Regions from separate parts of the Devosia sp. XK-2 genome, predicted to be linked through region 1. Evidence: predicted binding sites of a transcription regulator. Region 1 holds the regulator's gene; each other region holds the start of a gene.
The links. The regulator PhoB, encoded in region 1, activates phosphate uptake and scavenging genes when phosphate is short. The targets are predictions, from matches to a motif close to TGTCATNNANCTGTCAT.

Region 2: the regulator PhoB is predicted to act here: its motif matches at 3,981-3,997, upstream of V8Z65_RS10615 (alkaline phosphatase).
Region 3: the regulator PhoB is predicted to act here: its motif matches at 4,072-4,088, upstream of V8Z65_RS04195 (glycerophosphodiester phosphodiesterase family protein).

The regions. Positions count from the first base shown of each region.
Region 1 is NZ_CP146608.1:2,375,339-2,381,113, reverse strand. Features, by position in the region: gene V8Z65_RS11620 (fumarylacetoacetate hydrolase family protein) at 1-623, shown strand, start outside; gene V8Z65_RS11615 (aldehyde dehydrogenase family protein) at 669-2,108, shown strand; gene phoB (phosphate regulon transcriptional regulator PhoB) at 2,181-2,882, opposite strand; gene phoU (phosphate signaling complex protein PhoU) at 3,039-3,749, opposite strand; gene pstB (phosphate ABC transporter ATP-binding protein PstB) at 3,777-4,559, opposite strand; gene pstA (phosphate ABC transporter permease PstA) at 4,626-5,775, opposite strand, start outside.
Region 2 is NZ_CP146608.1:2,161,180-2,166,954, forward strand. Features, by position in the region: gene V8Z65_RS10600 (FtsX-like permease family protein) at 1-1,193, opposite strand, end outside; gene V8Z65_RS10605 (ATP-binding cassette domain-containing protein) at 1,190-1,867, opposite strand; gene V8Z65_RS10610 (hypothetical protein) at 1,868-2,302, opposite strand; gene V8Z65_RS10615 (alkaline phosphatase) at 2,405-3,892, opposite strand; gene V8Z65_RS10620 (copper chaperone PCu(A)C) at 4,048-4,539, opposite strand; gene V8Z65_RS10625 (YcjX family protein) at 4,671-5,775, shown strand, end outside.
Region 3 is NZ_CP146608.1:855,296-861,070, forward strand. Features, by position in the region: gene V8Z65_RS04180 (sugar ABC transporter substrate-binding protein) at 1-1,048, opposite strand, end outside; gene V8Z65_RS04185 (LacI family DNA-binding transcriptional regulator) at 1,155-2,222, opposite strand; gene V8Z65_RS04190 (DeoR/GlpR family DNA-binding transcription regulator) at 2,457-3,242, opposite strand; gene V8Z65_RS04195 (glycerophosphodiester phosphodiesterase family protein) at 3,253-4,026, opposite strand; gene V8Z65_RS04200 (O-antigen ligase family protein) at 4,227-5,516, opposite strand; gene lptD (LPS assembly protein LptD) at 5,713-5,775, shown strand, end outside.

The sequences.
Region 1 (5,775 bases):
CCAAGGGTCAGCCGATGAGCGCAGTAGGCCATGGCGCCGAGGTCGGCCTGCATCCCATTTCGAACTGGAATAATCCCGAGCCAGAAGTGGCATTGGTCGTCACCAGCGCGGGCGAGATTATTGGCGCCACGCTGGGCAATGACGTCAATCTGCGCGATGTGGAAGGCCGCTCGGCGCTGCTGCTGGGCAAGGCCAAGGACAATAATGCCTCCGCTTCGCTGGGGCCGTTCGTGCGGCTGTTTGACGGCGATTTCACGCTCGAGACGATCAAGCAGGCAGAGATCGCCCTGCGTGTTGAGGGAACCGATGGTTTCGTGCTCGAAGGCCAGTCGAATATGGCGCAGATTTCGCGAACGCCGGAATCGCTGGTGGCGGCGACCGTCGGCGCACATCATCAATATCCGGACGGGCTGGTGCTTTATCTGGGCACCATGTTTGCTCCGGTGAAGGATCGTGACGGCGCCGGCAAGGGTTTTACCCACAAGCTGGGTGATGTCGTCTCCATTTCGACACCGAGCCTTGGTACCCTCACCAATCGGGTCAATCTCTCCACCAAATGTCCGCCCTGGACCTATGGCACCAGCCATTTGCTGCGCGACCTCGCGCGCGCCAATCTTCTCTAATTCCGCGCTTCATCCTCCAGAGCGCATCAAACGAAAGGCCTCACCATGAGCGAATTGCACAAGAACCTGATCGATGGCGAGTGGGTCGGCTCGGATGGGGTCGAGAACATCAACCCGTCCAATCTCAAGGAAGTGGTGGGCGTCTATGCCCGCGCCACGGTTGAGGAAACCAAGCAGGCCATCGCCGCCGCCAAGGCAGCTTTCCCGGCCTGGTCGCGTTCGGGCATTCTCGAACGCCACGCGATCCTGAGAAAGACGGCCGACGAAATCACTGCCCGCAAGCAGGAATTGGGCGAGCTTCTGAGCCGCGAAGAAGGCAAGACCCTGCCCGAAGGCATTGGCGAGGTCACCCGCGCCGCGCAGATCTTTGACTTTTTCGCTGGTGAAGTGCTGCGCCTTTCCGGTGAAGTGCTGCCCTCGGTGCGTCCGGGCGTCGGCGTGGAAATCACCCGCGAGCCTATTGGCGTTGTCGGCATTATCACGCCGTGGAACTTCCCGATTGCTATTCCGGCCTGGAAGATGGCTCCGGCCTTGGCCTATGGCAACACTGTGGTCATCAAGCCGGCAGACCTGGTGCCGGGCTCGACCTGGGCAATCGTGGATATTCTGGTTCGCGCCGGCCTGCCCAAGGGCGTGGTTAATCTGGTCATGGGCAAGGGTTCGGTCGTTGGCCAGACCATGCTGGACAGCAAGGATGTCAATGCCATCAGCTTTACCGGCTCGGTCGGCACCGGCAAGCGCGTCGCGGCGGCCTCAATCGAGCATGGCCGCAAGTTCCAGCTCGAAATGGGCGGCAAGAACCCGACGATCGTGCTCGACGATGCCGATCTCAAGGTTGCCGTGGAAACGGTGGCGCAATCGGCCTTCTTCTCGACCGGGCAGCGCTGCACCGCCTCGAGCCGCGTGATCGTGACCGAGGGTATTCACGACAAGTTCGTCGATGCCCTGTGCGAGCGCACCAAGAACCTGCGGGTGGGCGATGCGCTTAGCAAGGATACCGAGATCGGACCCGTGGTCGATCCGAGCCAGCTCAAGCAGGACATGGACTATATCGAGATCGGCCGCAATGAAGGCGCTGAACTGCGCGCTGGCGGCAACCGCGTCAATGCGCCGACCGAGGGTCACTTCCTGCAGCCGGCCCTGTTCGTGGGCGCCACCAACCAGATGCGTATCTCCCGCGAGGAAATTTTCGGGCCGGTGGCTGCTGTCATTAAGGTCAAGGATTATGAGGAAGCCCTCGCCACGGCCAATGACACCGAATTCGGCTTGTCGGCTGGCATCGTCACGACCTCGCTGAAATATGCCACGCACTTCAAGCGCAATGCCGAGGCCGGCATGGTGATGGTCAATGTGCCGACCGCCGGCGTCGACTTCCACGTGCCGTTTGGCGGCCGCAAGGGCTCGTCTTATGGTCCGCGGGAGCAGGGCAAGTATGCTGCCGAATTCTTTACGGTGGTCAAGACGGCTTACACTGCTGCCGGCTGACCGGAAGCGGGTGCTGGATAGTGGAACGGGGCCCTGGTGGCCCCGTTTTTCGTTTCCAGGCGGTGATCAGGTTCAGGCGTTGGCGGCGAACCGCTCGTCAAAGGCATAGCCGGCGCCACGCACGGTGCGGATGGGATCAGCTTCACGGCCGCGATTGATGGCGCGGCGGAGGCGGCCGATATGGACGTCGACGGTGCGCTCATCGACATAGACATCATTGCCCCAGACGCCGTCGAGAAGCTGCTCGCGCGAATAGACGCGACCGGGATGGCGCATGAGATATTCGAGCAAGCGGTATTCGGTGGGGCCGAGATGGACGTCGCGATTGGCGCGGCGCACGCGATGGGTGGTGCGGTCCAGTTCGAGATCGCCGACCTTGAGGGCCGTGGTGACCAGATTGGGATTGGCGCGGCGCAATAGCGCGTGAATACGGGCAACCAGTTCGGGTACCGAGAAGGGCTTGACGACATAGTCGTCGGCGCCGGTCGAGAGGCCGCGGACGCGTTCCTCCTCTTCGCCGCGGGCGGTGAGCATGATGATCGGGACGCGCGAGGTTTCCTCGCGAGCCCGCAGACGGCGGCAAAGTTCGATGCCGGAGATTTCGGGCAGCATCCAGTCGAGCAGGATCAGGTCCGGGAGCTTTTCGGCGATGGCTTGCTGGGCCTCGTCGCCACTTTCGGCCGTGACGACCCGGAATCCCTCGGCTTCCAGGTTATAGCGCAGCAGGATGGCGATATCGCCTTCGTCTTCGACAACAAGAATCGTCGCGGGCATATGGATGTGCTCCGTCGGTCGGCTGCCCGTGGCAGGAGCCGGGCGTTGAATTATGGTGGTGGTCATCCCACCTTCGCGCCACTCGACCGTAGGTCTCATGGCCGTCTCGGCTTGAAAGGCTCCACCGGAGCCTTTCATCTGCTGCGCAGCACGCCTCTAAGCCTTGATCTGCTGGCGTTGCAGTTCCTGGACGTCGCTGGTGAGCTGTTTGCCGGTGGCCAGATAATAGGCGCGCTCGGCGATATTGGTGGCATGGTCGCCCACGCGCTCCAGGCTTTTCGCGCAGAACAGAAGATGGGTGCAGGTGGTGATGTTGCGCGGATCCTCCAGCATATAGGTCAGGAGTTCGCGGAAAAGCGAGGTATACATGGCGTCCACCTCGTCGTCGCGGTTGCATACGTCCACCGATGCGGCCGCTTCGCGATTGCCGTAGGCGTCGAGCGCGTCCTTGACCTGGCGCATGACCAGGGCGGTCATGTTTTTGACGCCATTATAGAAGGTCGGCTGCAGGTTGAGGCCTTCGAGCTTGAGCGAGCGGCGGGCAAGCTGCTTGGCCATGTCGCCAATGCGTTCCAGATCGCTGGCGACGTGGATCGATGTGACAATGGCGCGCAGGTCGCTGGCCATAGGCTGACGACGGGCGATCATGGAGACGGCCATCTCGTCGATATGGCGCTGCATGTCGTCGATGCGCTGGTCGGCGATGATGGTCAGGTCGGCCAATTCGCGGTCGAGCTTGAGCAGAGAGCGGGTGCCATTTTCGATGGCGACCTCGACCTGACCGCCCATTTCGGCAATGGCCTGCGCCAGGGAAAGCAGCTCTTCATTATAGGCGGTGACGATGTGGTCGGTGCCGGTATTGGGCATTTGCTACGTCCTTTTATGGCTCGCCGGTCAGCCGATACGGCCCATGATGTAGTCCTGGGTCTGCTTGTTCACCGGATTGGTGAAAATGTCCTCGGTATCACCATGTTCAATCAGATTGCCCAAGTGGAAGAAGGCGGTCTTCTGGCTCACACGGGCCGCCTGCTGCATGGAGTGGGTGACGATGACGATGGTGTAGTTTTCGCGCAATTCGTCGATCAGCTCTTCGATGATCGCGGTGGCAATGGGGTCCAGGGCCGAGCAGGGCTCATCCATCAGAATGACTTCGGGGCCGACGGCAATGGCGCGCGCGATGCAGAGGCGTTGCTGCTGGCCGCCCGAAAGACCGGTGCCGGGCTCATTGAGGCGATCCTTGACCTCCTCGAAAAGGCCCGCCTTGCGCAGCGAGGAAATGACGATCTCGTCCAGATCGGCCTTGTTGCGGGCCAGCCCATGAATGCGGGGGCCATAGGCGACATTGTCATAGATGGATTTGGGAAAGGGATTGGGCTTCTGGAAGACCATGCCGACGCGGGCACGCAACTCGACCACATCGAGCTTGGGATCATAGATGTCTTCGCCATCGAGTTCGATGCGACCGCCAACCCTGGCCCCTTCGATGGTATCGTTCATGCGGTTGATGCAGCGCAGGAAGGTCGACTTGCCGCAGCCCGAGGGGCCGATAAAGGCGGTGACGGCGCGGTCGGGAATGTCGATAGAGATGCCGTGCAGAGCCTGCTTGGCTCCATAATGCACGGTCACGTCGCGGGCAGTAAGACGGATCGGATGGTCCATCAATTCAGCGGGATTCATTGTCTGATCCAATGTCTTTTGGGTCACTTTAACCTGGCCGGCGAGCACGTCCATTTCGGTGTCTCCTTAAGCGCGCTTTTCGAGGCGGGACCGCAGGAAGATGGCGATCGCATTGAGGGTGATCATGAGCGCCAGCAGCACCATGATGGCAGCCGAAGTCCGCGCCTCAAAGAAGTTTCGGTTTTCATTGCCCTGCCAGAGATAGATCTGGACGGGCAGAGCGGTTGCCTGGTCCATGGGCGTTGCCGGGACGGCGGCCACAAAGGCGTTCATGCCGATCAGCAGGAGCGGGGCGGTTTCGCCCAGGGCCTGCGCGACGCCGATAATGGTGGCGGTCAGGATGGAGGGGAATGTCACCGGCAGCACGTGGTGGAACACCATCTGCGTCTTTGATGCGCCCATGCCCAGCGCGGCCTGGCGCAGGGAGGGCGGTACACCCTTGAGTGCGGCGCGGGTGGCAATGATGATGGTGGGCAGGGTCATCAGCGTCAGCACCAGACCGCCGACGAAGGGCGCGGACAGGGGCAGGTGCAGGACATTGATGAAGACCGCGGCGCCGAGCAGGCCGAAGACAATGGAAGGCACCGCCGCCAGATTGTTGATATTGACCTCGATGAGATCGGTCAGGTGGGTCTTGGGGGCAAATTCTTCGAGGTAAATGGCGCTGGCCACCCCGATCGGCACGGCCAGGACGATGACCACCAGCATCATATAGACTGAGCCCATGAACGCACCGGCCAGGCCTGCGGCCGCAGGCGCAGCGCGGCTGTCGACATTGAAGAACAGGGTCCAGGCGAAGTCGCGGGTGATGGTGCCGTTCTGGGCAAAAATATCGGCCAGTTCGCGAGCTGGAGCCGACAATTGCTGCTGGCCATCGCCCAGCGAGCGGTCGATGGTGCCCTTGAGCCAATTGTCGACATTGGCCGATGCGAGAAGGGTGACCGGGACGGTCTGACCCAGCAGGCCGGGATCACGCACGAATTGTTCGCGCAAAGTGTGACGTTCGCTGGTTTCGGGGATGGACAGGGCCTGGCGGCTGTCGATCTCAAATCCCTCCGGCGCGGCGCGGCGGATAGCGTCTTCGACGATACGGTTCCAGTTCACCAGGGCCAGGTCGCGTTGCCATTTGAGGCTGGCTGCGTGGTAGTCAGCATCGGACTGGCCGGCCTGGTGCTCGGGGGCAGGGCCCACATCGATAACGGCCGGGTCGAAGAAG
Region 2 (5,775 bases), 210 kb from region 1:
CAGCGCAGACCGTCCACCACTGGCTGGCGATAGATCGCAATCGCCGGCAAGACCGACAGCAGCGCCCCCGCCCCAACCAGCATGAGCACCAATTGCACCTCCTGCCAGGAAATGGAGACGGGAATGGCAATACCACTCTGCGCCTCAAGATAGCCACTGACGGCCCAGGATACTCCCGCGCCCAAAACCAGTCCGAAAACGGCCCCGGCCAGGATAAGCAGCGCCACATAGCTCCAGGCGACCAGGAAGACATAGCCCGCTGTCGCCCCCAGCGCCCGCAACACTGCAAAGCGCGTGCGGTAAAGCTGCAGGATGATCATCACACCCGACAGGATCGCGGCCACGACCAGAGCCTGCGTCGCCAGCGCCAGGAAACTCATGATCGCCCGCGCATCGCCCAAAAGGGCATAAAGCTGCACAAGGATTTCAGCGGGGAAAATCGCCTGCGTGCTGTCGGTGCGGTAGGTATTCCGCAAGCCATAGGCCGCGGGAACGGTCGATGGCTTGACCACAATTGCCGGCACGCCCGGAAGCTGGTCAGCAATGAAGGGCGGCCCGATGCGCTCGTCGCCTGGCGCGTGGCCAGAGGCCAGCCCATGGGTCAGCCAGACCTGCTCGACCGGCACGACCACCACATTGTCCCAGGCCGAATTGGTGCGCGCCATGCGCCCCACCACTTCGATACTGCCTTCATGCAGCATCTCTTCACTGTCGAACCCGTCATGGGCCGCATGCAGCAGCTCGCCCATTCTGAAACGCACATTGGCGCCCAGCACCGCCTCTTGAGTCGAACTGAAGACGCGCCCCTCGGCCAGTCCGCCCGACAAGTGCTCAACAAATTGCGCTGTCGTTCCCATGATCGGATAGCCGCTGGCACTGTCACCAAAAGCAATCGGCGCGGCAAAATCAATCGTGTCCTCGGCCATGATCTGGGCCAGCATATCGCCATCGACCAGCCCCATGGCGGCCGGACGGGCATAAACCGAAGCCAGAACCAGATCGAACGGACTGCCGGGCGAACCGATCACAAGATCAAACTTGTCGGCGGCGCGCGCGCTGCCCTGGCGCACGGCGCGCTCCTGCGTGGTAATGGCGATCCCCAGCCCCACGGCAAAGGTGATCAACACCACAAAGAAGATCAGCGTCACCCGGTTGCGGTTGAGCAAGGAGAAAACCACTGGAAACGGATTCATGCCACCAACTCCCGTTCCACCACCCGGCCGTGGCCCAGCATGACCACACTGTCGGCGGCCTCAATCAGCAACGGGTCGTGCGAGACAGCCACCACCGTCCGCCCCTCAGCCGCCAGTCGTTTGAACGACTGGCACAGCCCGGCCGAATTGCCTTCATCCAGGCTGGCCGTCGGCTCGTCAGCAAACAGAATTGGCGGGTCAAAGACCAATGCCCGCGCCAGTGCAACCCGCTGCTGCTCGCCACGCGAATAGCTGGACACCTTCCGTGCCTCGTCAGCGACACCAAATTGTGCCAGCAAGGCCTTGCCGCGCTCACGCACCGCTGCATCCGTAAAAGCTGCAAAATAGGCCGCAAGGGTCACATTGCCCAACGGGCTCATCTCTTCGATGAGATTGAAATTCTGAAACACAAAACCGGCAGTGCGCCGGCGCCACTGGTCGCGCGCGCCCTCACCCAGCGTCGCGATATCGACCGCATCCCACTGCACCTGCCCCGCGCTCGGCTTGATCAATCCACTCAGGACATAGAGCAAGGTGGTTTTGCCCGAGCCGGACGGACCGCGAATGACCGTCAACTGCCCGGCCTCAACTGAAAGTTCCGGGATATCAAGCGCTGGAGGCGCGGTATCGGACCGTCCAGCAAAGCGATGTTCAACGCCGCGCAGCCGCAACATTCACGCTCTCCAATGCGCAGCGTCGATGACGCGGACGCGCGACACAAAGCCCATTTCTTCGTCGGTATAGGTGCCGATCTTGAGCGTACCCTCCACCGCGATGGGCACATTGAACGGGGTCACCGTAATGATGTCGCGGGCATAGATCGAAACGATGTCGCGCGGCCAATCGGCCTCGCTGTCGCAGAAGGGGCAAACCGACATCGGGATTTTGGTCAGGACGAAAAAGCGCGATTCCGCCTTGAGCGGTGGCGCCATGAACCCTTCGAGCAGCACATGCTTGTCGGCCTTTTCCAGCGCAAAATCCGAAAACGATCCATCGGCATTATAGAGCTCACGCATGCGGACAGGCTCTTCAGCCCCCGCCCGAGAAGCACCCAGCGCCAGACTGGCCGGAATGGCAGCGGATAGAGCGATGAACTTGCGGCGATGCATGGCGGGCCTCCTTGTGCGCAGAACCGGATAATCCATCTGCGCGGAATAAGGACACGAGGGGCCCGCCAAAGACGCGCCCCCCGCAAGACTTTCGAGCGTGAATTACTCAGCCGAAACGGCGTGGTTCATCACGTGGAAGATGTAGTTCTGCTCCTGGGTACCGGTGAGCAGGTGAGCCCAAGGACCCTTGGCCCAGGCCGCGACGTCTTCACCCGAATGGGTTTCCGAACCCATCGGGATCAAGGCCTGCTGCAGATAGTCCACGTCCAGCGCTTCTTCCTGGGTCACGTTCGGCCGGGTGCCGAAATAGGAACCGTCGGCCTGTTCGGTCAGAACCGAGCCGGCACCGTTGAGGTAGCCAACGACCGAATAAGGCTTGCCATCATCGGCCAGTTCGGGCTCGCCGGTATGCTCGACGCCATCGGCGTTGATACCCATGCACAGGCCGGTGATCGGCGTGCCGCGACCGCAATAGCCGTTAAAGGCAATGGCGTGCTCGTGGTCGGCGGTGACGATGATCAGGGTGTCTTCGTCATTGGTCATTTCGTCGGCCATGGCGACGGCCTTGGCGAAAGCCACGCCATCCATAAAGGCGCGGTTGGCATTGCCGGCATGGTTTGCATGATCGACGCGGCCACCTTCCACCATCAGGTAGAAGCCGTCTTCATTGCCTTCCATGGCCTTGATGGCGGCGACGGTCATGTCGGCGACCGAAGGTTCGGTTTCCGGACGCTCGGTTTCGTAGCTCATATCCGAATTGGTGAAGAGACCAAGCAGCGGCGAACCGGCGGTAGCGGCTTCCAGGCCCGCCAGGTCGCTGACAAACTGGGCGCCGGCTTCTTCAGCGCGAGCAACCAGATTCAGCTCATCCTTGCGGCTGGAGTCTCCGCCATGCACAGTCTGCGTACCAGCCGGATAGAAGCTGCGGGCGCCGCCAGCGAGCAGCACGTCAACGGTGCCGGCTTCCATGGCGTCGATGGCCTGAACGGCAATATCGGTGCAGCCTTCAGGAGCTGCGGCTTCCCAGTTGCGGTTCGCGGTCTTGGCGTAGACAGCAGCCGGAGTGGCGTGCGTCGCGCGAGCGGTCGAAACAACGCCAACCGACTTGCCCATTTCCGAGGCGATCTCGGAGAATAGGGTGACCTTGTTACCCTCTTCGCTGGCGCAATTGTCGTGGCGGCCGTTCTCGTTGAGGTTGATCGTGTTGAACACCTGCTTGATGCCCGAGTTCATTGCGCCGGCGGTCGGCGCGGAATCCGGGGTCTGGGCGTTGATATTGTAGGTCTTGATCAGCGCGGTATAGGGATATTCTTCGTAAGGCAGGACATGCTCTTCGCCCAGCTTGCCTTCAAGCTGACCGGCAAACAGGCGCACGGCATAGTTCGTGCCAACGCCCTGGCCATCGGCAACGAACAGGATGACGTTCTTGGCCTTGCCGATATTGGGCTGCATGTCGATCATGGCTTGCAGCTTGGCATCGGCATCGGTGTACCAGGCGCTCTGGGCCTGCGGAAGTTCCTGGGAAACAACCGGAAGGGTCATGCTGACGGCGGACACGCCGGCCAGCAGAATGCGTGCAACGCGATTCATTGCGGAAAACCTCCATGCGCAAAATATGCGAGCCGCGGCGCCCCTGCGCACGGCAGGCATGGAGTTAGGGCCCGGCCATTTCAGCCGGGTGACACATTTGCGACGTTACCATGACAATCCCGAACCGATAACGCGGAGCCAGTCAGCGCCCGGTCCTAGTGGCTATGCCCCGCATGACTGTGCTGATTGGCATTGGCTGCCTCAACCGCCACCTCAATTTCGACCGGACCGGCATTGGCAAATTCCAGCATCAGATCGAAATGGCTTCCCTGTTCCAGCGCGCCGGTCAGGCCATGCAGTTCAAGCGCCAGTCCACCGGGATCGAAGGCAAATTCGCCGGGACCAATGTCAATCGCACCGACCTCCTGAACGCTAGCTCCCTCTGCATTCATAGTCAGGCCGACAATGTGGACCTCTCCGGCAATGTCCGTGGTGGCGCCAAGCAGGCGATCGGCCTCGCCCTCATTGTGCACTTCAAAAAAGACGAGCGTCTCAGCACCTGCCGCCGCTGCGCGCGCCCAAGGGTGCACAATCTCGATGCCATCGGTTTGGAACACATGATGTTCCCCATGGTCATGATCCTCCGCGAACCCCATCGGGGCGGCCATAACGGACAGAATCAGGGCAATGGAAAGTGCGCGGTTCATAGGTCTACCTGTAATGTTAGAACAGCACATCTAGCCCTGCTTCATGACAGCGCCATGACGAAGTTGCCCCAGACTGCCTCTTGCAAACCCCTGCCCAAACCCTACCTTGCCAGAACACGGGGACTTCTTCTTTGCCGCAGCCGCCGACCACCATTACCGACGAACTGGGCATTGCCCTCTCCAACCTGGCCGACAGCGCCTCCGGCGTCCTCACGCCCACCTTGCGCTTGGGCGTCACCGGCCTGAGCCGGGCCGGCAAGACCATTTTCATCACGGCCCTGGCGCATAACCTGCTGACGCAAGGGCGCCTGCCGGGCTTTGCGCCGCTCGCCGATGGCCGCTTCATTGGCGCGCGTCTGGCCGAATACCCCGACGCCACCATCCCCCGCTTTGCCTATGAGCAGCACCTGGCGGCGTTGAGCAGCAATCCGCCGGTCTGGCCGGAAAGCACGCGCCGCATTTCCCAGCTTCGCATCGTGCTCAAATATCAGTCAGCCAAGTGGTGGGCCGGCATGACCGGGCCGGCCACGCTCAATCTCGACATCGTCGATTATCCCGGCGAATGGCTATTGGACCTGCCCCTGCTCGGCCTCAGCTTTGCCGAATGGAGCCGGGAGGCGCTGGCGCGCGCCCGCCAACCTGGCCATACCGATGAAGCCACCGAATTTCTCCAGGCGCTGGACAGCACCGATATTGCCAAGGACGCGAACGATCCCGATGCCGAGCGTCTGGCCACGGCCTTCACCACCTATCTACGGCGCAGCCGCGAGCATGGCGCCCTGTCTACCCTTCCGCCGGGCCGGTTCCTTCTGCCCGGCGATCTGGAGGGCTCTCCCGCCCTAACTTTCGCCCCCCTGCCCGAGCCTGCTGGGCCGAAGCAGCGCGGCACCCTCTATGCCATGCTTGAAACCCGCTACGAGGCCTATAAGGCCCAGGTGGTGCGCCCCTTCTTCCGCGACCACTTTGCCCGGCTCGACCGGCAGGTCGTCCTGGTCGATACCCTGCGCGCGCTCAATACCGGCCCCGCCGCCGTCAACGACCTCGAAACCGCGCTCACCGCGGTTCTGGCCTGTTTCCGCCAGGGCGAGGCCAATCCGCTGCTGCGCCCCTTTTCGCGCCGCATCGACCGCATTCTCTTTGCCGCTACCAAGGCCGACCACGTTCATCACACCAGCCACGACCGGTTGGAGGCCATTCTCAATCGCCTCGTCGCCAATGCCAGTAAGCGCGCCCGCT
Region 3 (5,775 bases), 1.5 Mb from region 1:
ATATGCTGCCGGGAATGAAGCCTCCGGCGATGGCGAGTTCCTTGAATGCCTCCCCATGCGTGGCGAACATGATGAACTGACCGGCCGCTTCCTTAGCGTCCGACGCGTTCCACATCACCAGCGGCCAGCCGCCCAGGAAACCCGAACGATTGACGGGGCCGGCCGGAACCATGGCGATGTCGACTGCATCGAACCATTCCGGCTGTTCGGCGACCAGGTCGCGATAAAGGCTGGGATGCATCAGGATCATGCCATAGCGCCCATCCAGGAAGCCGCGCTGGAACGTATTGCCGTCCATGCTAGCCGCATCGGGATGGGTCGAACCATCCAAGGCGATACCGGTATAGATGGCAAGCGCATCCTTGAATTCGGGGGAATCGAAGCCGCAGGTTCCGTCTTCGGCAAGCATGCGCGCGCCATAGCCGAGATAGGCGCTCATGAAATTATGGACGGTGAAATAGTCCAGGCTCGTGGAAAGCCCGATGCCATAGATGCCGTCCGGCGTGCCCTCGGTCAGGGTTTTTGCCATTGTGCGCAATTCGTCCCAGGTCGCCGGTGGCATATCGGGGTCCAGGCCCGCCTGCTCGAAAAGGTCACGGCGATAGTAAAGCGCGCGGGTTTCCACTGCGATAGGGGAGGCCCACCACTGACCGCCGAGATTGTAATAGCCTTTGTCACCCGGCCAGATATTGGCGGCAACATCTGTGCCGTGTTCCGCGTCGTAGGCGGCAAAGGCATCGTCGAGCGGCGCGAGGGCGCCAATGGCTTGGAACTGGGCGACGACGTTGTTGCCCAGCATCGACACGTCGGGCAGGCCGCCGGTTGTTAGCGCCGTCACCAGCCGCTGCTGTTGCTCGGACCAGGGCACGATCTCCATCACCACATCGACGCCGTCATGGCTGGCCTCGAAGGCCTCGATAATGTTCTCCCAGGCGGCAATGTCATTGGGATTGGTCGAAAACTGCCAGAACGTGACTGTCTGCGCCAAGGCAGGGGTCACAACCAGAGTAGAGGCGAGCGCTGTCGCCGCCAGCAGGGCATACCGCATAAAGTCCCTCCCACGAAACTCGAACGTTACGAGTGGCGCCTTCTCCCAAGAAGCGCATATGTCATCGTTGACATATTGAATAGTTAACACGCGCCTAACACCTGTGTCAAACTGCCTCACCGTCAGGCGCGGGCCCCGTCGAATGCCGGATGATCAAACTTGTCTCCAGAACGATTTCCTCCGGCGCGTCGCGATCCTCTATAGCCGCCAGGGCCAATTCGAACCCGCTGGACCCCAGCGCCGCCATCGGTTGGGCCACCGTGGTCAGTTCCGGAGCAAGATAGGCTGCAATCGTGTCATCAAACCCGACCACAGACACGTCCTGTGGCACGCGCCGGCCGGCTCGATACAGCGATTGCAGCACACCCGTGGCCAGGATATCGCAGGTTGCAAAGATCGCGGTAGGCGGTCTCGGCAGGGCCATCAGTGCATCGGCATGCTGTTGCCCCTCCACCCCCGAAACTTCTGCGTCCAGATCATAATAGGTGCCCAGTCGAATATAGCCGGGATCGGGTGTGAGCCCGTGCGCAGCCATGCCGTCGCGATAAGCAGCGAGGCGGTCGTCCTCCACCGACCTCTGGCGCGCGAGATCGCGCGGATAAATCGCTGGATCGCCCCCTACAAAGGCGATGCGGCGGTGCCCAAGGCCAACAAGGTGGTCGACGGCCGCTCGCGCACCGACATAATTGTCGACGCGCACGGATCTGGCCGTGCCAGTCAACGAGCGTTCAAGCTCGACGGCGGGAATGCCGGCATCGCTTAAAACGTGCACATTGTCCGGGCTGGCGGTGGTGCAGAACAGCACCGCATCCACGCGCTGGGCGATGAAGGTTTCGACGCCGTGACGCTCGTGGCTTTCGCTGCCCCCGTGATTGAAGATCACCACGCGATAGCCCGCCGCAATAGCTGCCGCCTCGACCGCTCGGGCAACGCCGGCAAAAAGTGGATTGACCGTTATCGCCGTCAGCATCAAGCCGATAGTGTAGGTGCGCTGGATACGCAGGCCGCGCGCCACGACATTGGGCCGATAGTTCGTCGCCTCGACGGCGGCCAGCACCTTTTCGCGCGCCTTGCTTGAAATATAGCCCTGTTGCTTGAGGACGCGATTCACGGTGGCGGTCGACACCCCGGCGAGCCGCGCGACTTCCATAAGCGTCGTACTCTTCCTGCCCAATGACCTTCCCCGACCTCGCACACACAGGCGCAGGCGTACCTCGCCATATTACGTGCAGCAACGCTGGGCACCATGTCATGGGTCCGCAGATGGCATTGCCGTCTCGTCGGGTCCAGAATGGCGCTAATGGGCTGTTAATGAAATACCTTTTTTCGGTCCGTCAGAGATCAGCGCCGGGCAGGCCCAAAGGCGCGAATAGGGCCCGGGTAGCAAGAGCGCGGCTATTTCCGCGACTCAAACGCCCTCTGCCCCGCAGGCAATGACATCCGTGCCGGCCGCCGACAGCGCCGCTGCGGCAAGCCCGTCGTCCGGCAAAAGGTCCGTGAAGAAGGTCGTTATGCGGCTGAACGGCGCCACGCGGACCGAAGCATCCCTTGTCCATTTGCTGTGATCGGCCGCCAGAAATCTGGTCCGAGAATTCTCGATCAGGGTTGTTGTGGTCTGTGCCTCGGAATAGCTGAAATCGAGAAGGCCTTTTTCCGGATCGAGAGCGCCGGCGCCGACCACGGCATAGGTGGCGTAAAACTTCTCAAAAAACAGCAGTGAGTCCGCGCCGACCACATCACGGTCATTGTGCCGCAACAGCCCGCCCGTCATATGAACCTCGATCTGCGGCGCATTGCACAGGGCCAGCGCCACATCGATATTGTTGGTGACGACGCGCAGCCCATTATGCCCGCGCAGTGCCTCGGCCACGAATTGCACCGTGCTGCCAATGCCCATGAACACGGTCGCTCCCGGTTCGATCGTTGTGGCAATACGATGCGCTATGCGCCGCTTGGCGCCACTATTGAGAATTGAACGCGCATTGATGGAGATGTTGCGCACCTCGACGGGAGCATCCACCCCGCCATGAAACCGTCGCGCATAGCCAAGGTCGCATAATGCGTTGATATCACGGCGAATAGTTTGCGTGGTTACCGCGTAGCGCGCCGCCAGGTGGTCGATATATTGCGCGCCTTCTGTCTCGATAAGCGCCAGGATGTCGCGTTGCCGCCCTGACAGCATCACCTCTGCCACCATCGTCTTGCTATTCCAGGAAGAGGGCAGGGTTGTCGGTGATGACCCCGGTCAGGCCAGCGCCCCAGAACGAAATCAACTGCACTGGATCGTTGCAGGTCCAGGCGCGCACTTTGATACCGCGCCGGGTTGTTTCCTCGAGCATGCCAATGCTAAGCGCCTTGTAATGCATATGAATGGTGGTAGCTGGGATTGCCGCCAATTGGCCGGCCCAATCCTCGGGTGGACGGCCCCAGAGCATAGCCATTTCCAGATCGGGCTCGAGCCCATGCATGGCCCTGAGCGCCTCGGGATCAAAGCTCGAAATCATGATCTCGGTCTGCGCCGAACGTTGGGAAATATCGGCTTGAACCGCATGAACCAGTTGGTCGAGCGACTTGTGATGCTTGTGATGCTTGTGATGCTTGTGATGCTTGTGCTGCTTAATCTCCACATTGGCGCTGAGACCGAGTTCGCCAAGGGCCGAGATGACTTCAGCCAGGGTCGGAATGCGTTCGCCGGCAAAGCGCTGGTCGAACCAGCTGCCCGCATCAAGCGCCGCAATCTGGGCTAGGCTCAGATTACCAAGCGGGCCCTTGCCTGAACTGGTCCGGTCCACGCTGTCATCGTGAATAACCACCAAAGTGCCATCGGCACTCAGGGCTACATCCAACTCCACCCATTTGGCACCTTGTTCGGCCGCAAGGCGAAAAGCCGCAAGCGTATTTTCGGGGGCTATGGCAGAAGCGCCGCGATGCGCTTGGACTTCACCAGGGGCAGGGCCGATGTCGGAAGGATGGGTCATAAGAGGTCTTTGTCTGTGTGAACGCAGCCGCAATAGGCCGCTTTGACTACAGATTTGCGACACTGAACGGCAAAGACCGTTCAGACGCGCTCAAATGAACATTGGTTTCAGCGCGATGCACAACATCACGGCGCCGGCGAGGATCGTCGGTCCTGAGTGCTTGGATTATTCCCCACCGCGTGGCACCCGTGGCGGCCGTTCTAGGATGCGTGGTGTTCTGCTTCGCTCCCTCCCCAGCCGGCTATGACCCCGGTGAGCACGCAGATGGTCGCGAAGGCGATAGTCACAGCCAAAATGCCAAACATGGCATTGGTCAGGCCCATGGCGACAAATCCGGAAATCAACGTCGTGGTCAGCGTTATGGTCCAGCGGCGCAGCGTCGACTTTGGCATACGCAATGCTTCGACAATTGGAGCCAGGACGATCAGCCCATAGGCAATGATCCCGAGAGTGCCGGCGCTCGCCGCCAGATCAATCAGGTCGTTGTGCAGGTGGGGCGTGCCGGCAAAAGAACCATCGGCCATAGAATTTGCCACGGTAGTGAACGCAAATGGTCCGTGACCAAAAATAGGAGCGTCTAGAAAGGCGCGAAATCCACCAAGATACATCTGGAGGCGCAGGTCCGTCGAATAGTCGGTCGGAGCGCCGTGGGCGAAGGTGTCCGAAATGTCGATCAATACCCTCTGCACACCCGAAAGGCTGCTGGCCCCCAGCGCGAGCGCCAGGACCGCGAGAATGACAAGCGCGACAATGCCCAACAGCACGATCCTGCGTGGCAACAGGCGCGTTAAGGCAGCGACAAGAGCCATCACGCCGAACATCGCCACGGCAGCAACGATAGCGCCACGCGTGCCGGACAGGATGATTGGGACGACGGCAACGATCGGGACAGAAAGGAACAGGTAGCGAGCCCAGTGCCGGCTCGATAACACACCGACAAGGGCGCAGAAACTGACAAGAAGAACAACGTCCGCGAAGTGGATCGGGTTGGCCACTAGTGTTCCTGCCCTGTTCGTCCCGGTCGTTTGCACTTCAAATATCGCCATCACTGCTGCGCCCGCCGTGCCACATAGCGCAAGTAAGCCTGTCCAGGCCGCAAGCGACGAACTTTCGAAGCCTTTCAGCAATGTCACCAGCGGCACAATGGCAAGCAGCGGGAGAAAATAGAGAAGGCCCTCCAGGCCAGCCGGCCCCGCACTGATCACATAGGCCAGGCCGATTAGCAGGAGGCCTGCCAATGGCATCCACATAATCGGTCGCCCGAACTCGATCGTAACCTGCGGCCAGATCAGGAATAGCCCGATAGCGCTGGCGACGAGAAACAGAGCGTTGCTGGCCTCGGGCGCGACTGGCGCCATAGCCAGCGCGGCGATAAGGCAGATGAATGGAATGGCGTTTTTAAAGGTGAGGGTCATGACAAACCCATTAGCCTCGCCTCCCAGTATCCACAAGCATGCGCTGAACCTTGCGAGCCGCCGACCCAAGGTCACATCGCCACTCCATCGCGATATATGGGTCACACTGCCCGGGAGTTTGCACATTCTTCATTGCCCGGTCCTAGATTGGTCGGTAGTTTGTCGGCCACGGGCGTATCGGCTTTGGACGGCGTTGCGAATTCTGATTTTGGCGTAGTGTGGTCATGGCAACCCCAAGCTCTGAGGCTCGAAACGCAAGGGGTACCCGCTGATGGGGTCCGGCAAGGGCGCTCTGCTGGCATGGGCCTGCATGCTGGCCCTGATGTCTGCCGGC